4 regions of the Arthrobacter sp. yr096 genome follow, and region 3 is predicted to be linked to each of the others. Evidence: riboswitches for the same ligand, from Rfam matches in the RefSeq annotation. Region 3 holds a riboswitch; each other region holds the start of a gene.

Region 1 (4,047 bases), on a different contig from region 3:
TGAGCAACTGGACCACGGACGCCGGGGACGTTGCCGCGTCCATTGCTGCAGTCCGGCGGGCGTTCGAGGCAGAGCCGGAGGCATAGCCGTACGCCGTCGGGAGGGCTACTGCGCTCTTGCCTTCTGCAAGTACGCCATCAGACCAGCCAAGTCTTCAGAACTCCAGGGCAGGTCGGAGCTGATAGCCTGCTGGTTCTCCTGCCAGGCTGCCCGGGCGGCCACCTTGGTGTCTTCTCCGGAATGGAACATTGAGCCTGTTTCCTCCCAGGAACGTACCCATTCCTGCACCGCCGGATCGCTCACGGGAGTGCCGGCGCCGACGAGTAAAAGACCTTCATTCACCAAGGCTTCCCATTGCCTTTTTGCTTCCTCAATTCTCTCAACGCCCAGTTGTTCAGGGGTTGGCATAACTGGAGCGTCCAGACGCTCCAGGAGATCGTCCAAGCGATCTTGCAGGGCTTGGATTTGTTGGGCGTGCTGTTGAACGTGACGCAGCTGCCGGTCCAACAAGCTGCGCATTGATGCAAGGTCGTCGTCCCCGGACCCTCCCAACGCTTCCCCAATCCCGGCAAGGGGAATCCCCAACATCTGCAGTGCCCTGATCCGGTAGAGGCGCCGGACGTCGGCCTCGCCATACCTCCGATGGCCGGAAGGCGTCCGCCCGCTTGCTGACAGCAAGCCGATGTCGTCGTAATGATGAAGCGTCCGTACGCTGACCCCGCAGGCTCGTGCGAGTTCGCCAACACTCCACAGCCCGCTCCTGGTTGATCCCATGGGCACAACGCTAGATCCTCACGTGGCGTCAGGTGCAAGAGTCCTTCGAAACGCCAGGTATCCCAGCAAGTGGGCGGCGAGTGAAGCGCCAACCACCGCGGACCCCTCAAGCCAGCGGTCCGGCGTCGTGATGAACGGCAGGAGGATCAGCGCCCCGGAGCTGAGCAAAAGCGTGGTGAAGAACGTGAGGAATCCTGCGCGGTGGGGTCCAACGCGGCGGAGTCCTACCGCCCAGGTGGTGAACCCCAGGGCAACGAGGTTCGCCAGGAGAGGATCCACCACGGTGCGGGCCAGCAGGAAGACCACGGCGTAGGCCAACGTCCACGCCAGAGCCTGGGAGAGACGCCGGCCCAGTCCGCCTCGCCGGGCAGGAGCTTCCACCGCGAGTTCTCCGCGCAGCTCAGCGATGGGAACACGGCCAAGGTGGCGGGTCAGGCGAGCCATGCCGCGCAGGTCGGCAAGCGCGGTTCGTACGACGTCGACGCCTGAGTCAGGGTTGTCGGTCCAGTCGACGGGAACCTCGTGGACGCGCAGACCACAGCGTTCCGCGATCACCAGGAGTTCGGTGTCGAAAAACCAGCCGTCATCCTTCGTGTAGGGCAGGATGCGCTGGGCAACGTCCGCGCGGATGGCCTTAAAGCCGCATTGGGCATCGGAGAAGCGTGCTCCCGTGACAGCCCGCAGCAGGAAGTTGAAGCTGCGTGACACGAAACCGCGCAGAGGACTGCGGCTTACGCGCGAAGTCCGTGCCAGGCGCGTGCCGATGGCCAGGTCCGAATGGCCGGAAATCAATGGTGCCAGGAGCGGTGCCAAAGCCGCGAGATCTGTGGACAGGTCCGATTCCATGTAGGCAAGCACCGGTGAGGGCGAGGACTCCCAGACGTGGCGGAGGGCGTTCCCGCGTCCGCTTGCCTGGAACCGAACCACCACCAGCTCGGGAAACTCGCGGGCCAGGCGTTCTGCGATCCTCAGTGTGCTGTCGGTGCTGGCGTTGTCCGCCACTGTGATCCGGAAAGTGTGCGGGAAGGTGTCCGTCAGATAACCGTGCAGCCGGCGCAGGTTGCGTTCCAAAGAGACTTCGTCGTTGTAAACGGGAACAGTGACGTCAAGAACCGGAACCACGCCCTTGGTGTCAATGGGCAGCCGCCGGGTCTGCCGGTGCACAGCCGGCCCATCGTGCAGGTGTTCCAGCTGGGGAGTGGGCAACGCCGAGCCTCGCAAGCGCGCCGAATGGGTCTTTCGTGGCAAAGCGCTGGTGGTTGGATCTGTGAGCGTCATGCTTCCAGAATGGCGCCGCCGAATATGAGTGCTTTAGGCGGAAGCTGTGACCCCACTGTGAACCCGGGGGAGCGCCTGTGAAACACGTGAAAGCCGCGCCGGTTCCCACGATCCGCTCCAGTAAACACTGGTGCGAACGGCGGAATCCGGCGCGGCAATCAAACAGTCTGGCTTAGTACCAGTTGTTGGCCAAGTGGAAGGCCAGGGCGGCCGACGGGGATCCGTAGCGTTCCTTGATGTAGTTCAGGCCCCACTTGATCTGGGTCTGGTAGTTGGTCTGCCAGTCAGCACCGGCCGTGGCCATCTTCGAAGCAGGCAGGGACTGGACAATGCCGTACGCACCGCTGGAAGCGTTCGTGGCAGTGGTCTTCCAGTTGGATTCCTTCTCCCACAGCGTGTTCAGCGCGGTCATTTCGGCCGCGCTCCAGCCGTAGTTGCCCAGGATGCTGGCGGCGTAAGCCTTGGCAGCGGCGGGATCGTCAACGGCTTTGGGGGCGGCGGCAGCAGCTGCAGCTTCCGCAGCGGCGGCGGCAGCAGCGGCGTCGGCGGCTTGCTTGGCAGCAGCGTCAGCGGCAGCCTTCTCTGCAGCAGCCTGATCCGCGGCGGCCTTTTCGGCAGCAGCCTTTTCGGCGGCGGCCTGGTCAGCGGCAGCCTTCTCAGCTGCGGCTTTGTCTGCAGCGGCCTTCTCAGCGGCAGCCTTGTCGGCCGTAGCCTTCGCGGCTGCAGCCCGGTCAGCTGCGCTCTTTTCGGCGGCAGCATCCGTGGCAGCGGAGCGGGTGTTGCTGACCTGCGCGGCCGCCTGGGTCTCAGCGACCCGGCTGGCTTCGGGGAGGTTCAAAGCGGCGTTGGCGGCCGTTCCCAGCGATGCAACACCCAGTGCGGCGGCAACAACACCGGCGACAACCGACATGCGGTGGCCGGACTTACCCTGGCGGGCGGCGTTCTTGAGGATGGCCTGCGACTTGGTCAGCGGTGCGTTGTGTTCATCGCGGTGACGCGCGGAAGGGCGCGTCTGATCGTTAAATTCAGACATGTGTGGTTACCTCTCAGCGCCTGCGGAGTTAGCTGTCGGGTTCGGATGAGGTCATCCGGCCGCGCATCAAGCTGCGGCTTCACCCCAAGGGCCGGCAAAAAATGCCTTGGCCCGGAGACTCTGGGTCCCCCGTCTCTGCCTCGAATGAGAACGGAACTCCGGGAAGTGGCAGAGCTCGGCGCATCCCGGGTGTGGGCCCGTTAGGGGAGACCCACCCTTTCGACGGTACAGGAGGATTCCGCGGAAGTCACATTTAGGTAACAGAGATCACGATGCCGGTGAGTCGTCTTGCCGGATTCCTTATACGCGTTCGGTGCTGACTGCGGGGAGTCGAAGGGCGAACTCGGTGCGCCCTGGCCGGGACGTTACCTCCACGTTGCCGCCGTGCGCCTCCACGATGGATTCCACAATGGACAGGCCTAAACCAGACGTCCCCTCAGACCCTGATCTCGCGGCGTCGGCCCTGGCAAACCGGGAGAAGATCCGGCCCTGGAAATCCTCCGGAATGCCGGGTCCGTTGTCCGTCACGGTCACCACTGCACTGCCGTCGGCTGAGAGCATGACTCCGGTGACCACAGTGGTGCCGGCGTCGGTGTGTTTGCGCGCATTGGACAGCAGATTGGCCAGCACCTGGTGGAGTTGCGTTGCATCGCCACGAACGGTGATGGGTTCATCCGGAAGCTGGAGCTGCCAAATGTGGTCCGGCGCCATGACTTTCTCGTCACTGACGGTTTCGATCACCAGCTGGGTCAGGTCCACATCCGTGACCTTCACTGGTTGACCCTCATCGAGCCTTGCCAACAGCAGAAGGTCCTCCACCAGCGTGGTCATGCGTTCGGATTGGCTTTGGACCCGCGCCAAGGATTTCCTGCCGTCTTCGGTGAAGTTTTCCGTCATCCGCAACAGTTCCGTGTAGCCGCGGATGGCGGTCAACGGCGTCCTGAGTTCGTGCGACGCATCCG
Region 2 (4,047 bases), on a different contig from region 3:
CGAAATGGCGCGGCCGGCTCGCTCTTGGCCCGCCTCAAGTGAGTCGTCCTCCACCACCACATCACCGGCGTCGAACACGTCACGGTCAAGGTGGAACGCCAGCGGACCCAGCGCCGATCGGATTGCGGCCGGAGCTTTGGCCGCGCCTACGCGACCCTTGTTGCGGAGGACGCCGGCGTCGCTGCAGAAACCCAGCACGACGGCGGGACGCGAGGCCGCTGCCGCCGCTGCGGACGTGTGCGGGGTGATGGCCTGCCACCAGCGGCGGTGCCCGGCGCCGTCGCCGTCAAAGCGGCCGGTCCACGGGGTGGGGCTGACATCTACTGTGGGGACGCTGGTTTCCATGCTTCAAGCACACCCGAACAGGCACACGAAAACCAGCGATCCCGCCAGGAGAGTGTCTGAAACCCCGGACATACCCCGCCAGGTGAGTTACTTGACGCCCAGCAGCTCTTCCACCGTTCCGATGCCGAAGAACAGCAGGAACGCGCCAGCCACTGCCCACATGAGCGGGTGGACCTCGCGGGCGCGGCCCTGGAAGGTGCGGATCAGGACGAAGGAGATGAAACCTGCGCCGAGGCCGTTGGCGATGGAGTAGGTGAACGGCATCAGGGCGATGGTCAGGAACGCAGGGATGCCCACGCCCCAGTCCTGCCAGTCGATCTTGCCCACCTGGGAGACCATCATGAAGCCCACCACCACCAGGGCGGGGGCAACGGCTTCGAACGGGACGAGGTTGATCAGTGGCGTGAAGAACATGGCCACCAGGAACAGCACGCCGGTAACGATCGAGGCAAGGCCCGTTCGGGCACCTTCGCCGATGCCCGCGCCGGACTCCACGAAGATCTGGTTGGACGAAACGGACGCGCCGCCACCCACGATTGCGCCGAGGGCGTCCACCTGCAGAACACGGTCCACGTTGGGGATGTTGCCGTCTTTATCCACCGTTCCGGCCTCGTTGGCCAGGCCCACCATGGTGCCCATGGCGTCGAAGAAGATGCTGAGGAGGATGACGAAGGCCAGCAAGGCGGCTGCGATGAAACCGAGGTGCTCAAACGCGCCGAACGGGTTCGCCTTGCCGATCAGGGACAGGTCCGGAGCGCCCCATTCCGAGAGGGTGGGTGCCACCAGCGACCAGCCGCGGGGGTTGACGTTCTTGCCGTCAAAGCTGGGGCCGATGTGGAGGGTGAACTCGAGGATAGCGGCCAGTGCGGTGGAGACCACGATGCCGATCAGGATGGCGCCACGGACCTTGCGGACCACCAGGGCGATCGTCAGGATCAGGCCGACCGCGAAAACCAGCGTGGGCCAGCCCATGAGCTTGCCATCCACGCCCAGTCCCAGGGGAACTGTGGTGCCGGCGGCATCAGGGATGCGGCGGACGAATCCTGCGTTGACCAAGCCAATCAGTGCGATGAAGAGGCCAATGCCCACCACAATCGCCGTCTTGAGGGCTTCGGGGACGGCCTTGAAGACGGCGGTGCGGAAACCGGTGAGCACCAGGATGAGCATGGTGACGCCGGAGAGCACCACGAGGCCCATCATGTCCGGCCAGGTCAGCCCGGGATGCGAGGCTACGGTGACGGCTACGAAGGCGTTGACGCCCAGGCCCGTTGCCACCGCGAAGGGGTGTTTAGCCCACGCACCCATGAGGATGGTCAGGATGCCCGCCACGAAGGCGGTGGTTGCCGCGACGGCCGTGAAGCCGAGGGACGCTCCGCTCGAATCGGGTCCGGAGAGGATCAGCGGGTTCAGCACCACGATGTAGCTCATGGCGAAGAATGTCGCGAAGCCGCCACGGATTTCCCGTGAGTACGTGGATCCACGTTCGGAGATCTTGAAGTAGCGGTCGACTGCAGAACCTTGTTTAAGCATGAAGGACTCCGGGGATCGAGGGGAGTGTGCTCTCAAATCCTAAGCCGTCGGATATGGGCGGCCCGGACGATTCGCCTAGTCTGTAACTAAGCCAACACTAGGAGAAACCGCCCCATGCGCACCATCCGCCCGCTTCTGGCCGCCGTCGTCGCTGCTCTTGCCTTCGCGTCCGCCCTGCTGTTTTCAGCGGCTCCGGCGTCCGCCCATGACGTCGCCGAGTCCACAGCGCCAGCCAACGGTGCCAGCGTGGCTGTGGTCCCGGCGTCGGTCTCCATCACCTTCAACAACCGGCCCCTGGCCATCGGATCCGGCGTCACCGTGACGGCTGGCGGCGAGAACTGGGCCGACGGCCCCGTTGAAATCATCGACAACCAGGCGGTTCAGAAGCTGCGCGAAGGCGCGCCTGCCGGCGAATACACGGTGGTCTGGCGTGTGGTCAGCTCAGATTCGCACCCCATTGAGGGCACCTTCACGTTCACGGCCACCGCTGGAAGTACGACGACGGCCAGTGGTTCCGCGGCTGCCTCACCGTCGGCTTCGGCTTCGTCAGCCGCGGTACCGTCCGCCGGCACAGCGGCTCCGGGGACTGGCACCAGTGAGCCTGCTGCAGATGCTTCGCAGCCCTTCCCATGGAGCATCGTGGGCCTGGCAGTCGTTGCCATTGGCCTTGTTATTTACCTGGCCGTTACCGCGCGGAAGAAACTTGCCGCTTCCAACGACTCTGAGGGCGAAACTCCCGCGGAATAGCAGGGTTTTCTACGTACCTGCGAAGATCTCGAAACGATCACCGCGACACGCCAAAACGGGAGTTCTCGTTACTTAAATGTGACTTCCGGGTGATTATCGCGTACGGTGGTACCTGTGCCTGTTCCACGTAGCGGGCACTTCCGGCCTGATTGCCTAGCTCTGCCGCAGTCCGGAATCCGTTCGCAGACAAACCTTACGGCAGAGACGGGGAACCCATTTTAGGTCGCTTTCGAGCGTGCCTTGGGGTGAAGTCACGAAGCTTCCGCCGAACAGCGGGAGATAGTGGCCGGGTGACTCCCATCCGAATCCGACAGCTAACCTCGCAGGCATCGGGAGAGGCTCTTTCATGTCTTCACGCATTCTTCGCGGCCGTCGTAAGGCGGACAGCGTACGTCCTAATCCGTTCATCTCCATCTCCAAGGCAGTGGCCAGCAACGCTTCCGGCGCTGGCCGCCAGGCAGCTGTCATCGCAGCAGCCTCGGGCCTTGTCCTGACCGGTTCCATTGCTGCCCACGCAGCCGAAGCTCCGGTTCAGCGGGACTCAAGCCCCGCCACGGTCGCAGAGACCACTTCCGAAGCCCCCACCCAGGTTGTTACCGCCGCATCCACGGCTACCATCAACTTCGAGCGCCCTGCTGTTGCTTCCGTAGCAGCTCCGGTCATCGAGAAGCCGGCTCCGGTTGTTGAGGCTCCTGTCGCCAAGAAGGCAGCAGTCACCACTGCCGCTGCTGCGGCGCCTGCCAAGGCTGCGGCTGCTGCTCCGGTTGCTGCTGCTCCCGCAGCCGCTGCGCCCGCCGTCGGTGGCGTCAACGCTGCCATGGTTGCCTCGGCCTACGCCCAGATCGGCATCATGCAGGACTGCACCGCCATGGTGGAAAAGGCCCTCGGCTCCGCAGGCATCCCCGTTGGTGACCTCGCCCCCATGCAGTTCATGAACTACGGCAAAGTGGTCAGCGACCCCCAGCCCGGTGACATGATCGTCCAGTCCGGCCACGTCGCCATCTTCATCGGCAACGGCCAGGCTATCAGTGGTGGCATCAACGGCAACCAGACGGGCATCCACCCGATCAGCTGGTTGACCGCAACGGGCCCCATCACGTACGTACGCGCTGGCGCATAAGCCTCACGCTTCAGTTCAAAGGCCGGTGCCTCCGAAGACTTGATCTTCGGAGGCACCGGCCTTTGGCGTTAAGTTCTGTGCGGAAAAGTGAATCTGTGCGTAAAGTCAGGGCGCCTACGCGGTAGCGACGCCCGGTCCTGCCGGCAGGGCTACCTTGGCGGAGATCGCCTGGCCCACTGCCTTGGCTTGCCGCAGGACCTCCTTGGGCGTGGGCGTGATGAGTTCGCCAACGCCCACCAGGTGCATCCCGACTGCCCGCATCGCGGCGGCAAGGTTCTGTCCGATGGCAATTCCCAGTTCGGCCA
Region 3 (4,047 bases):
GCGGCTACGCCAGTTGACGTTTCGTTCTGGGGCCAGGCGTAAACGTCAACACCGGCTTCGGCCTGCGCCACCGGGCGGGTGCCGGGCTCGGCTTTGATGATGGAGGACGCGTCCAGGAACGGTGCCTTGTTGGTGGCGGCGGCAAACTTCGAACCAAACTCGCCGAAGGAAAGGTGCTGTGCCTTCTTTTCCACCAGGCCGAATGCGGCGACGTCCCAGAAAGCGGTGGATCCCCCGACGCCCAGGACTACCTCGTAGCCTTCGGGAGCACGGAAGAACTCGCTGAGTCCTTCACGGACCGAACCCACCAGGTTCTTGACGGGAGCCTGGCGGTGGGAAGTGCCGAGAATAGTGGACGATGCTGCAGACAGCGCCTCGATCTGTTCCGGGCGAACCTTGGACGGTCCAGCGCCGAAGCGTCCGTCCTTGGGCAGGAGATCGGCGGGAATGGTGATGCTGTTGTCGCTCACGTGGCGCTCCAATGGGTGTCGGCTAGAGATGGGAGGTGGCATGGGGCATCAACTGCCCCTTCGACACCCCAATTCTGCCTGACACGGCCCGCGCGCAGGAACCTGCGGCCTTCATAGTCCGCTACGTGGAACGTCTCCGCTCAGGATACGAACCATATGCGACCGGAATTATCCAGAGTAATTCCAAATAAGCTAGGCTGGGGGTTGGCGTTCATGGGGCGGCGGTGCACACCGGCCTCCCCGGCAGAGGACGCTGTACGGTGGAGATTACGCAAGGAACTGCGTTCGAGGAGAGCTGAGCTGGATGACGGATCTGATCGATACCACTGAGATGTATCTTCGGACCATTTTGGAGCTTGAAGAAGAGAACATTGTGGCACTCAGGGCCCGCATCGCCGAGCGCCTGCGCCACTCCGGCCCCACAGTCTCGCAGACCATCGGACGCATGGAACGCGACGGCCTGGTGATCGTCTCGAACGATCGACACCTGGAATTGACTGAGGTTGGGCGGAAGCGCGCCACCGAGGTCATGCGTAAGCACCGCCTCGCCGAGCGCCTGCTGGCTGACGTGATCGGACTGGACTGGGCCTATGTCCACGATGAAGCGTGTCGCTGGGAGCACGTGATGAGCGAGCGGGTGGAGCGCCGGCTGTATGAACTCCTGGAGCACCCCACTGAATCTCCTTACGGCAACCCCATCCCGGGACTGGAAGCCCTCGGTGGCCTTGCCAGCCAGCCGTTTCCCCGGCTGGACGTCAACCTGCTGCAGGCCATGGAAGGCTATGCCACCGATTCCCGCGTGGCGGTCACCCGCCTGGCGGAACCCATCCAGGTGGAACCTGAACTCCTCACCCAATTGGATGAAGGCGGAATCCGGCCCGGCGCCTCGGTTTCGCTGGAACGCGTGGGGGAGTACATCTCCGTGCGGGTTCCCGGCATCGAAGGTGCTTTGGAGCTGCCTCCCGAGGTAGCTGCCCACGTCTTCGTCTCTGTTGGCTGACGGGTTTCCGGCTTACCCCTACTGCCGCGTCGTGGCATATCTCACTTTTGCGCCCTTGGCGCGCGTGTGACCTGCGGTTTTCCGCAAATGATGATAAGGGCCTCTCAGTACATCCGCGTTTCTGTTGATAACGAATTTATTACTAAGGGCTTTAATCCCCTATAGTTATCTACTAGCGCCGATACCAAAGCGTTACCTGATCCGGAGCCGAGCTCTGCCAGCGGATCAGGTGTGTCATCCACCACTGGCAGAGGCGGGGGAACCACAAGCGGCTGTCTAAAGAAGCAGCCTTGGGGTGAAGTCCGCAGCAGAAGTGCCCACTTACGCTAGTCCCTCCTGGGATACCTGTGTGTCGTGAGCGCCTCGTGCGGACCGGGTCTTTGAACTCTCTGACCCGAATCCGACAGCTAACTTCGCAGGCTTTTTAGAGAGGAACAGAGTTTGACATCGCAGAACGTCAGGGGCCGCCGCCGCGCGTCCGGCCCCGCTGCTGAGCTGCGGCCAGCCCGCGTCGTATCGGAGATCCGGCCACGCGACACCGAACGCCAGGTGCGCCGCCGTAAGAGCCCGTTGCGCCAGGTAGCCGACTTCGCCGCAGCCAGTGGTGTAGGGCAGAAGGCCGGAGTTGCGCTTGCCGCCACCGGGCTCGCCCTGACTGTCGGTCTGCCGGCCACGAGCCCCGTTATGGCCACTTCTGAACTGGGCCAGACCGAATCCGCTCTTGCGGTCACCGGTGGCAGCCAGCCCGAGGTTTCCGCGGCTGCATCGGCCAAAATCGACTTCAGCCGTGCCGCGGTGGCTACTGCCGCAGATCCCGACGGCAAGCTGAAGCAGCTGCTCAGCGCGCAGTCCGCGGGCAGCATTCAGCGGGCATCATCGGCAGGCACCATGGCCAGCCCCCTTGACACGCTGACCACGGCTTCACCCTTTGGCTACCGCGTCAGCCCCCTCACCGGCGGTGCCGGGGACTTCCACCGTGGCCAGGACTTCGTTGCCCAGTGCGGCACGGCCGTCCATGCAGCCGCCAGCGGAAAAGTCACCTTTGCGGGATGGCACGAGTACGGCGGAGGCAACCGCGTGGTGGTAGACCACGGCAACGGCCTGGAGACCACGTACAACCACCTGTCGTCCTTCACCGTCAAGGTGGGCCAGACTGTCAGCCGTGGCGATACCGTCGCGCTGAGCGGCACCACGGGCGCTTCCACCGGCTGCCACCTCCACTTTGAGGTCCAGGTCAACGGCGAAGTTGTCGATCCCATGGGCTGGCTCTAAGCCAGTTGATGGTTGTCTCTCGCATTCGTGACACACCCCGTGACCTGAATGTGACATTCGCGTCCAACTGTTGTACCGTACAAAGCGCATCGGCTTTTTAGGGGGCCGGTGCACTTGAGTGGATTGCCTAGCTCTGCCACCGCTCAAGGTCCGTTCGCATAAATCGTCTGGCAGGGGCGGGGGAACCACTTCTGGTCTTCGAAAGAAGGCCTTGGGGTTAAGTCGCAAAGCTTCCTTGAAGCAGCGCGGCCGGATGACTCCCATCCGAATCCGACAGCTCACCTCGCAGGCATTGGGAGAGGCTACCTACGTGTCATCACGCACTACCCCTGCGCGCCACCGCGCTGAATCGGTTCGTACGAACCCCTTGAACACTCTGTCCAAGGCTGTTTCATCAAACGCCGGTACCGTTGGCCGTCAGGCCGTCGTTCTGGCAGCAGCCTCAGGCCTCGTCCTCAGCGTTGGTTTGCCCGCACAGGCAGCCGACACCGACGTCTCCAAGTCGGAAGCCTCCAGCACCCAGCAGATGGTCACCACCGCCGTCGTCACCGCGGAGCCCACAGCCACCGTTTCCTTTGAGAGCCCCGTCGTGGCTACCAAGGAAGCCCCCAAGGTTGTCCAGCGTGCATCGCAGACCACCCAGCGGTCCACGGCTAACGGCACGCAGGAAACCGCAGGCGCTGTTACAGCGAAGTCCTCCGAAGCCAAGGATTCTGCAGCAAGCGCCGCAGCTTCCGGCCTCGCTGCCATCGCTTACACCGGCATCGGCCACCCGTACGTTTGGGGCGGCACCACACCCAACGGCTGGGATTGCTCCGGCTTCACGCAGTGGGTCTACGCCCAGGCCGGCATCAGCATCCCCCGCGTCAACGCCTGGACGGCGATGAAGCCCACCAGCACGCCTGCCCCCGGTGACCTGGTCATGCAGAACGGCGGAGCCCACGTGGGAATCTACGTCGGCAACGGCATGATGATCAGCGCTTTGAACCCCAGCCAGGGCACGCTCCTGCACTCGGCGGCCTCCACGGGCACGTCCTCCTTCTTCACCCTCCGCTAGAAACTATCCGGTTCGAGGTTCGCCAGCATGCCCCCCAAGTGCTGGCGCACCGATCAGCCGCGTGTACCCCAACTGCACGCGGATACGAAAAGAGAAAATCATGACCAGTGCACACAAGGTTGCACGGCATCGCGCTGAGGCTCCCAAGACCAGCTCGCTTGCCGTCATTGCCAAGGCCGTCAGCGACAACGCCGGTGGCGTTGGCCGCCAGGCTGCAGTTATTGCCGCAGCTTCGGGCCTGGTTCTGA
Region 4 (4,047 bases), on a different contig from region 3:
TTCCAGAATAAATCCGGCTGTGAGGCAGGCGACATGGATTCCGGCACCTGCATCTGCGGAAACCCCGGAAATTCAAGGGTCTCCGTGGCTGAGGCTCGACATTTGTCGAGAGCTGGAGCGTCAGGTGTCGCCTGCTGTTGGTACGCTTTCTGGATGCAGCAGGACGTGGAGCAGATCGTTGAACGCGTGGCACTGAAGCTGGGCCGGGGCCTGTCGCTGGAAGACCTCGACGGCGTCCTGCTGGCCTACAGCTCCAACCAGTCGCACGCCGACCGCGTCCGGGTTAACTTCCTGCTCAGCAAGCGCGTCCCCAGCGATGTCAGCGTCTGGCAGCTCTCCCACGGAATCGCCACAGCGGTGCGCCCGGTGGTGGTCCCCGCCAATGAGGAACTCGGCATGTTGGGCCGCGTGTGCGTTCCCCTGCTGGTGCGTGGTTTCCGCGTGGGCTACTTGTGGGTGCAGCTGGACCTTGAGGAGCAAAGCGCGACGGCGATACTCGCCGAATTGCCTGGCGTGCGCGACGAACTGGACCTGCTGGCGGGCTTGCTCCTTGACTCCAATACGGCAGAATCAGAGTTCCGCCGGAGGCGTGAGCAGGAGTTCCTCTCGGCCTGCGGCGGAGAATCAAACGCCGTGGCTGCCGTTGCCGGGTGGAAGGAAATCCAGGGGCGTGGGCCGTGGCAGCTGGTGACCATCCTCGACGCGGACGGCGCGCGTTCCGACGTCGATCCTATTGCCGCAACCCTCACCCATCGATCGGCGGCGCTGCAATCCACCATCGGTGTCAATGCTGCCTTGTTCAGCGCCGGAACCGAGACGCATTCGGTGGTCCTGTTCCGTGAATCCGGAGGGAGGGCGGACCACGCGCAGGTTCTGGTGCACTATCAACTGGAGCTCGCCAAGCGGGCCGGCAGAGCTGTGGACCGGATAATCCTGGGTATCAGCGAACCGTTCCAGGTCATCCGGCAGCTCGGAGGCGCGTACCGGCAATCGAAGGTGGCAGCGCAGGCAGCGGCGGTAGACCGCCCGCTCGGGGAGCTTGTGGACAGCCGGTCCGTGGGCGTCTACCAACTTTTCGACCGGCTGCTGGCACCGGGCGGCTGGGACGATACCGGATCTGTGCACTTCCGCACTTTGGAGGGCCAGGACAAGAACGGGGAACTTCTGCCGGTGCTGGAACTGCTGTACGACAACGACAGTTCAGTGCAGGACGTCGCGTCCAAGCTCCACCTTCACAGAAGCAGCATCTACAACCGGCTCGGCCGTATCCGCCAACTCATCGGCGCTGATCCATTGAGTGGCGCCATCCGGCTCGAACTGCACGCGGCCCTGAAAGCGCGGCGCTGGGCGGGGCGGCCACGGATCTGACGCATGGACAAGAAGGAGGCAGGCACCCACGCTGGGTGCCTGCCTCCTTCTGCACGCTCCTTAAGAGTCTGTAGGGAGCCTACGAGCGCTTCAAACGTTGGCAACTCCAACGCCCCAGCCGGCGTCGGAACGTGGCTGTCCTGCTACTGCTGCAGTACCGGCTGTGCCACCCTGCGTGAGTGGTGGTGCGGGGCATCCGCGTGCTCACTGGATGGCCTTCTTGGCCGCGTCAAGGAGCTCCTGGAGGGCCGACCCGGTGGGCTGCGGTGTGGTGCTGGCGTTCGGGTTGCCCGTGGGCCGGGGTTTGGACGTTGCTGTCTCCGTTGGTGTGGGAGTTGGAGTCGGAGTGACCGTTGGCGTGGGAGTGGTTGTAGGCGTCGGCGTAGTGGGCGGCGTGGTGATGGTGTCCGACGGCACGTCGCTTGGCGCTGGCGCAGGTACGGTCGGGGCCGGGGTTGCTGCGCCAGGGACGGCCGCAACGGCGGACGGTACCGCCGAGGGGACCCACACCGGATCGGCCAATGAGATCCGGGGTGTCGGGACCGACGACGGCGATACTGCTGCGGGTGCCTCAGGTACGGTGGCCGGTTGGCCAGCCTCGGAGGACGCCGACCCCGACGGTGAGGGCGCCGACGCGGTGGAGTAGGAAGCCCGGGGAGCCGGGGACGCTGAAGCCGACTGGCGATCCTCGCCGGCCTTGCTGCCACTGGCTTCCTGGGCAGGAGTTTCCTGGCCGAAGAATGGAAGTTCCAGGGCCTGGCCCACCGTTCCGGCCGTCAGAACCAGCCCGAGGGCACCCGCCACCACGGCCATGCGCTGGCTCATGTGCTTGACGGATGCGGCCTTCAGCAGGACTGTCTTCGGTTCCCGGCCAAGCGTGGATCCGCCCAGGGCTGACTTGGCAGCAGCGGGCGGGGTCGATTGATTCCGGAGGTCCTTACGGCTGGCAAGGGATGCCGAGGCCGTTGCGGCTGCGGCAACCTGCGCCGCGGACTTGCCGCGGGGAGACGGAGGCGTCGTAGGCGCGGGTGACGGAGTGACGGGCGTCTGTTCCTCGCGGGCGGCTACTACCGGAATGGCTGCGGTGGCCGGCTCGGGGGAGGCAGGCGCCGGAGCGGCCTGCACCACTGGGATGGCAGAGGTGGGCGGTCCAGGCGTGGTCGATTTCGGAGCGGCGGCCTGCGCGGACTGAACTGTCTGTGGGGCGTGCACTGTCTGCGCGGACTGAACTGTCTGTGGGACGTGCACTGTGGGTATCGCTGCCGTTGCCGGCTCCGCGGGCTCGATCACGGCTCGTGCCGCCCGCTCCCGCTCGGCCGCGCGAACGGCCGCGCGCGTGGTGGGCGCCGCAACGGTGGGGATGGCCGCAGTGGCGGGTTCCGGCGTCGTGCTTGATTCCGGCCCGGCAGACTCTGTGGGTGCGCTGATGGGGGATCCGCTGGGTTGGGCCCGACGGCGTCCGGTTGGCTTGGTGCGCTCGCGTTCGGTGTGGTCGCGGCGCGGCTGATCCATGGTTGGGGACATGGTGGTTGCCTCTCAACGCCTTCGAGGTTAGCTGTCGGGTTCGGACGAGGCCGTCCGGCCGCACAAGGCGGCTTCACCCCAAGGACTTGTGGAAAACAAGCCCGGGAACTCTGGGTCCCCCGTCTCTGCCGCGGGTCTGGCGGATCCCGGATTGCGGCAGAGCTCGGCGTCAATCCGGAAGCGGCCCAGCGGAGATTCGGGTCGCCCTACGACCGTACATGAGCCGGAAAGTAAAGTCACATTAATGTAACGGGCGGTAGGCCTGCCTCAGTGAGGGGCGCCTATCGCTTAGGCTTCGGGGCCGGAGCTGGAGCCGGGAGCTCGTGCTGGATCTTCTGGATCTGGTGCGCTTGGTGGGTTTCGGGCCGGAAGATCTCATCCGCAATTCCCAGCATGCCGCCCGCCGCGGCGCGCCGAACCCCGCGGCTGTTCTGGCGCGCGATCCAGTACCAGAGGCCGGCCAGAAGGGCCGGGACGCCAAGTACGGCCGCCAACACGGCCAAGATATCCATCGCCTAAGACTAGCTTCGGCGTGCACCGGCAGGTAGACAGGTCCTATGGACCTGCCAGTGATGCCGCCCGTCTCGCCCATGCTCGCCAAATCGGTGCCCGCCATCCCCGACGTTGGGCACTATGAACCCAAATGGGACGGATTCAGGACCATCGTCTTCAAAGATGGCGACGAAATCATCCTGGGCAGCCGCAATGAGAAGCCGATGACCCGATACTTTCCCGAGCTGGTGGAGGCGCTGAGGAAGAATCTTCCGGACAAGTGCGTGATCGACGGCGAGATTGTCCTGATCCAGGAAAACAGGTTGGAATTTGAGGTGCTCCAGCAGCGGATCCATCCCGCGGACAGCCGGGTCAGGATGCTCGCCGAGAAGACCCCTGCTTCCATGGTTGCCTTTGACATCCTTGCGCTGGGCGATGACAACCTCATGGACCGGCCCTTCTCTGAACGCCGCGCCATCTTGGAACGCGCACTCGCCAAGGCAGAGCCGCCCGTCTACGTGACCCCGGCGGTGACTGACCTTGAACGCGCGCAGGAGTGGTTCGTGCAACTCGAAGGCGCTGGACTGGACGGGGTGCTGTCAAAGCCGCTGGAGGGGACATACCAGCCGAACAAGCGCGTGATGTTCAAGACCAAGCACGAGC

What was found. A riboswitch is a leader RNA that binds a small molecule or an ion and turns the genes downstream of it on or off. The one in region 3 is predicted to bind cyclic di-AMP.
Region 1: linked by a shared signal. The riboswitch ahead of BMY91_RS19800 (aggregation-promoting factor C-terminal-like domain-containing protein) and the one ahead of BMY91_RS07430 (M23 family metallopeptidase) in region 3 are both predicted to bind cyclic di-AMP.
Region 2: linked by a shared signal. The riboswitch ahead of BMY91_RS15840 (NlpC/P60 family protein) and the one ahead of BMY91_RS07430 (M23 family metallopeptidase) in region 3 are both predicted to bind cyclic di-AMP.
Region 4: linked by a shared signal. The riboswitch ahead of BMY91_RS23205 (hypothetical protein) and the one ahead of BMY91_RS07430 (M23 family metallopeptidase) in region 3 are both predicted to bind cyclic di-AMP.

The regions. Positions count from the first base shown of each region.
Region 1 is NZ_FNYI01000009.1:108,068-112,114, reverse strand. It holds gene BMY91_RS19815 (pyridoxal phosphate-dependent decarboxylase family protein) at 1-86, shown strand, start outside; gene BMY91_RS19810 (MerR family transcriptional regulator) at 106-774, opposite strand; gene BMY91_RS19805 (glycosyltransferase) at 793-2,052, opposite strand; gene BMY91_RS19800 (aggregation-promoting factor C-terminal-like domain-containing protein) at 2,225-3,085, opposite strand; cyclic di-AMP (ydaO/yuaA leader) riboswitch at 3,089-3,276, opposite strand; gene BMY91_RS19795 (sensor histidine kinase) at 3,386-4,047, opposite strand, start outside.
Region 2 is NZ_FNYI01000006.1:46,853-50,899, reverse strand. It holds gene hutG (formimidoylglutamase) at 1-345, opposite strand, end outside; gene BMY91_RS15850 (NCS2 family permease) at 433-1,875, opposite strand; gene BMY91_RS15845 (copper resistance CopC family protein) at 1,990-2,622, shown strand; cyclic di-AMP (ydaO/yuaA leader) riboswitch at 2,773-2,965, shown strand; gene BMY91_RS15840 (NlpC/P60 family protein) at 2,969-3,742, shown strand; gene BMY91_RS15835 (Rossmann-fold NAD(P)-binding domain-containing protein) at 3,857-4,047, opposite strand, start outside.
Region 3 is NZ_FNYI01000002.1:586,471-590,517, reverse strand. It holds gene serC (phosphoserine transaminase) at 1-470, opposite strand, end outside; gene BMY91_RS07435 (iron-dependent transcriptional repressor DtxR) at 775-1,470, shown strand; cyclic di-AMP (ydaO/yuaA leader) riboswitch at 1,666-1,907, shown strand; gene BMY91_RS07430 (M23 family metallopeptidase) at 1,912-2,742, shown strand; cyclic di-AMP (ydaO/yuaA leader) riboswitch at 2,881-3,048, shown strand; gene BMY91_RS07425 (C40 family peptidase) at 3,053-3,799, shown strand; gene BMY91_RS07420 (NlpC/P60 family protein) at 3,900-4,047, shown strand, end outside.
Region 4 is NZ_FNYI01000007.1:97,931-101,977, forward strand. It holds gene BMY91_RS17675 (PucR family transcriptional regulator) at 154-1,368, shown strand; gene BMY91_RS23205 (hypothetical protein) at 1,573-2,892, opposite strand; cyclic di-AMP (ydaO/yuaA leader) riboswitch at 2,895-3,044, opposite strand; gene BMY91_RS17685 (hypothetical protein) at 3,174-3,404, opposite strand; gene BMY91_RS17690 (ATP-dependent DNA ligase) at 3,450-4,047, shown strand, end outside.